DNA from 2 places in the Brevibacillus sp. HD3.3A genome. Region 1 is predicted to be linked to the other one. Evidence: riboswitches for the same ligand, from Rfam matches in the RefSeq annotation. Region 1 holds a riboswitch; the other holds the start of a gene.
The links. Region 1 has a riboswitch for S-adenosylmethionine ahead of metK (methionine adenosyltransferase). Riboswitches for the same ligand answer to the same signal wherever they lie in the genome.
Positions count from the first base shown of each region.

Region 2: linked by a shared signal. The riboswitch ahead of HP435_RS17805 (homoserine dehydrogenase) and the one ahead of metK (methionine adenosyltransferase) in region 1 are both predicted to bind S-adenosylmethionine.

Region 1 covers NZ_CP085874.1:5,579,893-5,583,785, forward strand. Annotated here, with positions in the region: gene HP435_RS26130 (sensor histidine kinase) at 1-317, opposite strand, end outside; gene HP435_RS26135 (polysaccharide deacetylase family protein) at 314-1,330, opposite strand; gene metK (methionine adenosyltransferase) at 1,474-2,685, opposite strand; SAM riboswitch class I at 2,818-2,918, opposite strand; gene HP435_RS26145 (S8 family peptidase) at 3,097-3,893, opposite strand, start outside.
Region 2 covers NZ_CP085874.1:3,858,135-3,862,027, reverse strand. Annotated here, with positions in the region: partial or broken gene HP435_RS17810 (IS256 family transposase) at 1-774, shown strand, start outside; cobalamin riboswitch at 1,284-1,482, shown strand; SAM riboswitch class I at 2,166-2,271, shown strand; SAM riboswitch class I at 2,420-2,530, shown strand; gene HP435_RS17805 (homoserine dehydrogenase) at 2,610-3,872, shown strand.

The DNA of each region.
Region 1 (3,893 bases):
TAGATGGAAAGCTCCACCTGGATGCGGCTTGCCTCTTCATAGGCGATACGGATGTCATCCTCCGTGTACATGTGAAAGTTGCGGCTGACCTGCACAAGCCTGTTGCGCGACTTTCGATAGGCCAATTCCAACGCATCGACCTTTTGGATTACTTTGGAAATTTCTTGCCTCAGCTCATGCAAATCAAACTTTAGCGAGTTGCCTTGTTGTCTTGCATCTTCGGCTATATCAAAAATTTGCGTTTTACTTGTTTCTACTGTTTCAATGGTTCTCTTGATCACCCCATCCAGCACGCTGATGTCGATCGCTTTGTTCATGATTGCTCTCCTTCGAACTCTTTTTTCGCTTTCGTGAACAGCTGTTGGAGTTTGACCTCATCTACGTCTCGCAGACCCACATCATTGCGTGGGATGGCAAAAGGATCTACCCCTCGTTTGGCGAAACCGGGCGTAGAAGTAAACACATACTCATACCCTGCTTGTCGGGCTGTTTCCAAAACGATCGGATTCGTGTAGCCAAAAGGCAGTGAAATCGCCTTAATGTCCTTGCTCATCCAACCGTGCAAACCTGCGCGAGACATACTGAAATCAACATAGAGCCGATCCCTGTATTCCTTTTCATTTTCTAATCGCTTTACATCCTGCAAGTAGACGGGAGCAGTCTCTGGTCCCATCTCTCCCCATTCATTCCGCGCTTCCTCTTCATGCAGGCTGTAGGTATGAGAACCAATATCAGCCAAGCCAGAGTGAAGCATTTCCATGACTTGTTGACGCGTGAGTGGCGTCGTCATGTTCTCCCGTTTTCGTTCGGCTACATCTCGCAAGCGTCCTGCAATCACGAAGTTCACTGACGGGTAGCCGTATGTACGCAATATCGGAAAAGCCTTCGTATAATAACTTTCGTAGCCATCATCAAACGTAATCAGGACAGCATTTTCTGTCGGCAAGCTCCCGGTATCGACAAAGCGCAAAAACTCATCCAGCGTAATGGGATGCAGGTCATTTTCGTGCAAAAATGCCATATGTTCTGCGAATTGTTCGGGCGCAATCACGTAACGTTGGCCTGCAGCATCTGTCACATGATGATACGTCAGGACGACGACTTGATTGTTATACCACTTTTGCGGCTTTACCGTTGCTTTTTCGTTTCGCGTGACGTTTGGCTCAGCGTTTTCCGTCTCGCTTATGCTTATAGACGTATCGACTTGGGGAAAAGGTTGCACTTTTTGCGCATTCTTTTTTGACTGGTACAAATCACCAAGCCCCAATATCGTCACAACCAACAGTAAACAACTGATAAACACTGTCAGGAAGAGCCTTTTGTTCGGCAAAGAAACCCCTCCTTCACTTCCTCACTAGGAGATTCGACACAGTCCTACATTTTCCCTTTGATCAGGATTCACCAATAATTGGAAATTTCTTCCCATAACAAAAAGAGCCCAGTAGCTTTTACCAGGCTCTTTCTTTGCCGTGCTTATTTTGCCAGTTGAGCAGCCTCTTGCTTCAGGACTTCTGCTTTGTCTGTTTGCTCCCAAGGAACATTCAGGTCATTGCGTCCGAAGTGGCCGTAAGCCGCTGTTTGTTTGTAGATAGGACGACGCAGGTCGAGCTGTTTGATGATACCAGCTGGACGCAGGTCGAAATGTTTGCGAACGAGTTTCACGAGATCTTCTTCGGAAACAGTTCCTGTACCAAAAGTATCAACTGCGATGGATACTGGTTGTGCTACACCAATCGCATACGCTACTTGTACTTCGCACTTGTCAGCCAAGCCAGCTGCCACGATGTTTTTCGCAACATAGCGAGCAGCATAAGCACCGGAGCGGTCTACTTTTGTCGGATCTTTACCGGAGAACGCGCCGCCGCCGTGACGAGCGTATCCGCCGTAAGTGTCTACGATGATTTTGCGGCCAGTCAAGCCAGCATCCCCTTGTGGTCCGCCGATAACGAAACGGCCAGTTGGGTTGATGAAGTATTTGGTTTCAGCATCCAGAAGTTCAGCTGGAACTACTGGTTTGATTACATGCTCAACCAGGTCTTGTTTGATTTGCTCCAAAGTTGTTTCAGGAGCGTGTTGAGTAGAGATAACGATCGTGTCGATGCGAACAGGCTTGTCTCCATCGTACTCAACCGTTACTTGTGTTTTACCGTCAGGACGCAGGTAAGCGAGTGTGCCGTTTTTGCGAACTTCGGTCAAACGACGAGCCAGTTGGTGGGACATGCTGATCGGCAATGGCATCAACTCAGGTGTTTCGTTGCAAGCAAAGCCGAACATCAGACCTTGGTCACCTGCACCAATCGCTTCGATCTCAGCGTCAGTCATTTTGCCTTCGCGCGCTTCCAGTGCTTGGTCTACACCCAGTGCAATGTCAGCGGATTGCTCGCCGATTGCTGTGATAACACCGCAAGTGTCAGCGTCAAAGCCGAACTTAGCGCGATCATAGCCGATTTCACGAATGGTTTCGCGAACCAGCTTTTGAATGTCTACATAAGTGTTGGTTGTGATCTCACCCGCTACGAGAACCAGACCTGTCGTTACAGAAGTTTCGCACGCTACGCGAGCGTTTGGATCTTTGGACAGGATGGCGTCCAGGATAGAGTCGGAAATTTGGTCACAAATTTTATCCGGATGTCCTTCGGTTACAGACTCAGATGTGAACAGACGACGACCTTTTTGCAAAGCCATGAGAAAATACCTCCTTTGACCTCATACAAATAGTTTGGTAGCCGAGTCAGGATTTTATCGACGTAAACGCAAATAAAAAACCTTTTCCATCTTTCGGAGGAAAAGGTTTGAGCGCTTTTAGCTTCCTTCATCCTCTTATCGGCCAGAACAGATTTCCGTCCTGCTGGTTAGCACCGCTCTAGTCGGTTGCCGGGCTTCATAGGGCCAGTCCCTCCGCCTGCTCTGGATAAGAGTATCCATTACGGATTATAGAATAATTGTTTTTCGGGGTGGTGTCAATAGACTTTTCCCACAACTCCGGTTCGAAGCAGGCCAGCCTGTACAAAACGTTGATGAAATCGCCTGCGGGAAGCGAGCGATGATGACTGTAGCGCATGGACAGCGCCTTTTGCACAAGCTGGTCAAGCCTCTTTATACTTGGTACGATTTGGCGATCAATACAACAACCTCGGCCCGCGTAGCGGTTCCCTGAGGCTTGAAGGTCTTGCCATATCCGTTCAGCCACTTTTTTTGCGTCAACGCCTCGATCGCCGGCGATGCCCAATAGTTGACCGGAACATCGCGATAAGAGGACACGCTGCGGCTATTCACAGCTACCCCTTTCGCCCTGGCGATCATGGAGGCCATCTCGGCCCGCGTTACCGCCTGATCAGGCTTGAGTTGACTGTTTGGATACCCCTTCAAGACTCCGAGCTGATAAGCTACCCCAAGGGTGTTGTACGCCCAGTGCTTTTTTGGCAAATCGGAAAAGACGTCCTTGCCCGTGTACATACTGGCTACTTTCGAGCCGGTGACACGCATCGTCGAAACGAGCATGGTCGCAAATTGGGCGCGGGTCACTGCCTGATCCGGCTTGAATGTTGCGTCGTCGAAGCCTTTGATGATGCCTTTGTCGCTGAGCTTGGCGATTTGCGCACGCGCCCAGTGGTTAGAAATATCCCGATAGCCGGAAATGAGCGGCTGCGGGCTGAGCGTCAATTTGTAGGAATCGTACTTGAAAGGCACGATGCTGCTCATGCGCACGAAATACTTCCCTTTAGGCAGCCGTATGCCGAAAATTTCACTGCCTTGGTCTGACCGCTCTGCCACTTCGGTTGTCGAAGCAAGCGCCACGTTCATGTTTTTCTCATTGTAAAGGGCAATGTGAAACCCGCTTGCTACCGGGATGAACGGAGCGCGAACTGTGACGTACGATTCCGCATCCAATG
Region 2 (3,893 bases), 1.7 Mb from region 1:
ATCGTGTTTCTTGATGCCATTCACTTCAAAGTTCGGCAAGAGAATCGTATCGTTAACAAAGCAGCATACAGCGTTCTTGGCATTACTATGTCTGGTCATAAGGACATTTTGGGCATTTGGATCGGCGAGCACGAAAGTGCAAGCTTCTGGCTCAATGTGTGTACAGAGCTGAAAAGCCGTGGTGTAGAAGACATTCTCATCGCCTGCAAGGACGGTCTTTCAGGGTTTTCTGAGGCGATCCATGCTGCTTTTCCGAAAACCCAAATTCAACTGTGCGTCATCCACCAGATTCGTAACTCTATGAAATATGTTCCGTTCAAAGAAGAAAAGTTAGTCTTGGCAGATTTAAAGAAAGTCTATCAAGCCCTTACGTTAGAAGAAGCTGAGACTGCTTTTTTCTACGTTCAAAGACAAGTGGGGAAAGAAGTACCCCATCATTATTCGCTCCTGGGAAAACAACTGGCTCGAACTGACCGCCTATTTCAGCTATCCCCAGAGATACGCAAGATGATTTATACGACGAATATCATCGAGGGCTATCATCGGCAACTCCGTAAGGTCACAAAGACAAAACGGCTTATCCATCCGACGATGCTCTACGGAAAATCATCTATCTGGCTACCGTTGAGGCATCGAAGAAATGGACTATGCCGCTTCGGAGTTGGAAAGAATGTATATCGCAACTTGCCATCCATTTTGGAGATCGATTGCAAGGGGAACTGTCCGCATAATCAACTGTTGAGTCGGCTTGACATGGAGCCTCTGCGGGCATGATTTCTTGCGATTGGGCGATGCCAGTAAAATATGCATCGCATGGCAAGCGAGCCTATCATGCCCGCCACTCCATGTAAAGCCGTTGACGTAACTGTCCACCCGTTAAAAACCCATTTACACAAAAAAATTTACATTCCCGGAGAAGCCCGCTGTTTCGCTTTCTGTGTGTCGCTTTTCGTTACTCGCTTTTCGTTACTCGCTTTTCGTTACTCGTTTTGCGTTACTCGTTTTGCGTTACTCGTTTTGCGTTACTCGTTTTGCGTTACTTGTTTTGCGTTACTCGTTTTGCGTTACTCGTTTTCCGTTGCTTGTTTTCTGCTGCTTGCTTTCCGTCGCTCATTTTCTGTTACTCGTTTTTCGTTTCTCGTTTTTTGTTACTCGCTTTTCGTTTCTCGTTTTTCGCTTTCCAGCTGTCGCTGCGTGTTCCTCGCTATCTTTTCGCTGCCGCTCGCAACTCGCCCTCCCTATCTCGGCAATGGTAGGGTACAATAACAGTAGTGATTTTTCCAATTTCATATGTGGGAACAGGTTCCTTGAGGTATATCGCCGCAAGGATAATAGGGAAGCTCGGTGCAAATCCGACACGGTCCCGCCACTGTAAGAGGGGAGTTTTGCGCATACAGGCCACTTGTCCAGACTTGGATGGGGAAGGCAGCGCCAGACGATGATCCCAAAGTCAGGAGACCTGCCTGTTTCGACGACACTGATGGACCTACGGGAGATAGGGAGGTGTTAGAGGACTCGCCATGACAGCAGGGGGACGAATACGTTTCTCTTTGCTTGCGCATTTTCTAACGATCGTATCGGTCGTCGGAAAATGCTTTTTTTGTTTGGGGAATGGAAGAAGGCCATCGAGGAAGCCGGAGTTGACTGTGATTGATGTAGCCTGTCGAGGGAGCAAGAGGTGTCTCGTGATTGCTCTATCTAGGGTCTATTTGCGCGGTTAATGCGCCTGTCAAGGGAATTAAGGGTGTATGCCGTTGCGGTAGCCTGTTAATAGACTCAGTGCCCGCCTCGTGATTGAAGTTGCTTGACTGGATCTTTATCAGGACAAGCATATCGCATGCTTGCGCACAACTGCTTTTTAGGTGGCATGGCTGCCAGATTGTAACCGCTGAAAAGGAGGGAGTGGCGTGGTTCAGCTTTTCATATGTCCATGGTGCGGCTATGTTGAAGAAAAAGAAGTGCCAGAGGAAAGCGAAGCAGGAATCGTTACGTGCGCTTGCTGCAACATGGCAGAAGTGGAAAGTGTGTTTGCGCGTGGAAACGGCTGCTTTGCTGAGGGGGTTGCCGTTCTGTCTTCCTGCTTGCGAGTCTTGTCAGCAAACAAAAAGAATTGTGTTGACGAATGCATTGGAATTTCTTAGAATAGGCTCAATAGCAAATCATAGTTCTTATCCAGAGAGGTGGAGGGTCTGGCCCGATGAAGCCCGGCAACCGTTGCTTTTGCGACAAGGTGCCAATTCCTGCGGGACGTTTCGTCTCGATAGATAAGAAGCGGGTGCCTCGTAGCAGTCAAGACGAACCTTCTTCTTAGCGGAGAAGGTTTTTTGATGTATGAAAAAGTGGGAACGAGGCAAACATTTGCCCAATTTCAAAGACAAGAGAGAACTGACATCTAGCAAAGAACAAAAATTCATAGTTTTCTTTATCTAGAGAGGTGGAGGGACTGGCCCGATGAAGCCCGGCAACCGTTACGCAGTTTGTGACAAGGTGCCAATTCCTGCAGGACGAAAATCGTTCTGGGAGATAAGGAGAAGGACCTTGATGCCAAACCTTCTTCTTAGCAAGAAGGTTTTTCTTATTTTTCCAAAACATGACATGAGGTGGTAATAATGAGCGCAGGTGTAATCAAAGTAGGATTGCTGGGATTGGGAACAGTAGGGGGCGGCGTCATCAAAACGATTCGCTCGCAACAGGAGAAGCTGGCGCAGCGGTTGGGCAAACGGATCGAGATTGTCAAAGCATTGGTTCGCGATTCGGAAAAAGAACGGGCGGTTCAGGTTGATCCTGCGCTTTTGACTACCGATTTTGAGGATGTGCTAAAAAGCGATGTGGACATTGTCGTGGAGGTAATGGGCGGTGTCGAGCCTACGTATGATTACGTGCGTGCCCTGATTGAAAAAGGCTGCCATGTGGTAACGGCGAACAAAGAGCTGCTCGCCAAACGCGGCCCTGAGCTTGTCGATCTGGCTAACCAGCATCAGGTGCATCTGGCTTATGAAGCGAGCGTAGCTGGCGGGATTCCGATTTTGAGTGTGCTGCGGCAGTTTTTGCGCACAAATGACATCCAAGGAGTTCGCGGTATTCTCAACGGGACGACGAACTTCATCTTGACGAAAATGGAGGCGGAACAGCTCTCTTATCAGGAAGTGCTGAAGCAGGCGCAGGAGCTGGGCTATGCGGAAGCTGATCCGCGTTCGGATGTGGAAGGTTTCGATGCCATGTACAAATTGTACATTCTCGCGCAGCTTGTGTACGGGGAGTCGTTGCCGCTTGCGGATGTCGTGCGTAAAGGAATCGCCGATTTGTCTGCCGGACACATCCGGATCGCAAGCGAGCTGGGTTACCGGATCAAGCTGATTGCCCAGGCACAAAAAGCCGAGCAAGGCATCCGCCTATCGGTTCAGCCGACTGTGCTGCCCATTGCCCATCCGTTGGCGCAAATCCAGGATGCGTTCAATGCGGTGCAGCTCTCCGGGAACATCGTGGGCGACCTGTTGTTTACGGGCCGGGGTGCAGGCGAACTGCCGACCGCAAGCGCTGTCGTTGAAGATTTGGCTTACTTGTTGACCCAGCCATTTACGCCGCATCCTGTTTGGACAGAAAAAAATGCCGCGGCTCAGTTGGAGCAAGGGCAAGACGAACGGGTGCTGTGTTATTTGGAAGGCTCGTGTATCGCCGCCACACCTGATCGCGTGCTGCATTTCTTGCGGGAGGCTGGCGTGAACGTGACGAAATTGAAGGTGCAATTCGATCTGGGCGGTGTGCTGCGCGCGGGCTTGATCGCTACAGGTATTCGCGCAGAGCATGAGCAAGTGCTGAAAAGTGACTTCGGACTTTCCGTGCGCTGCTTCCCGCTGATCGAATCGGCATAGCTCGCAGTCTGTCTAGATCAG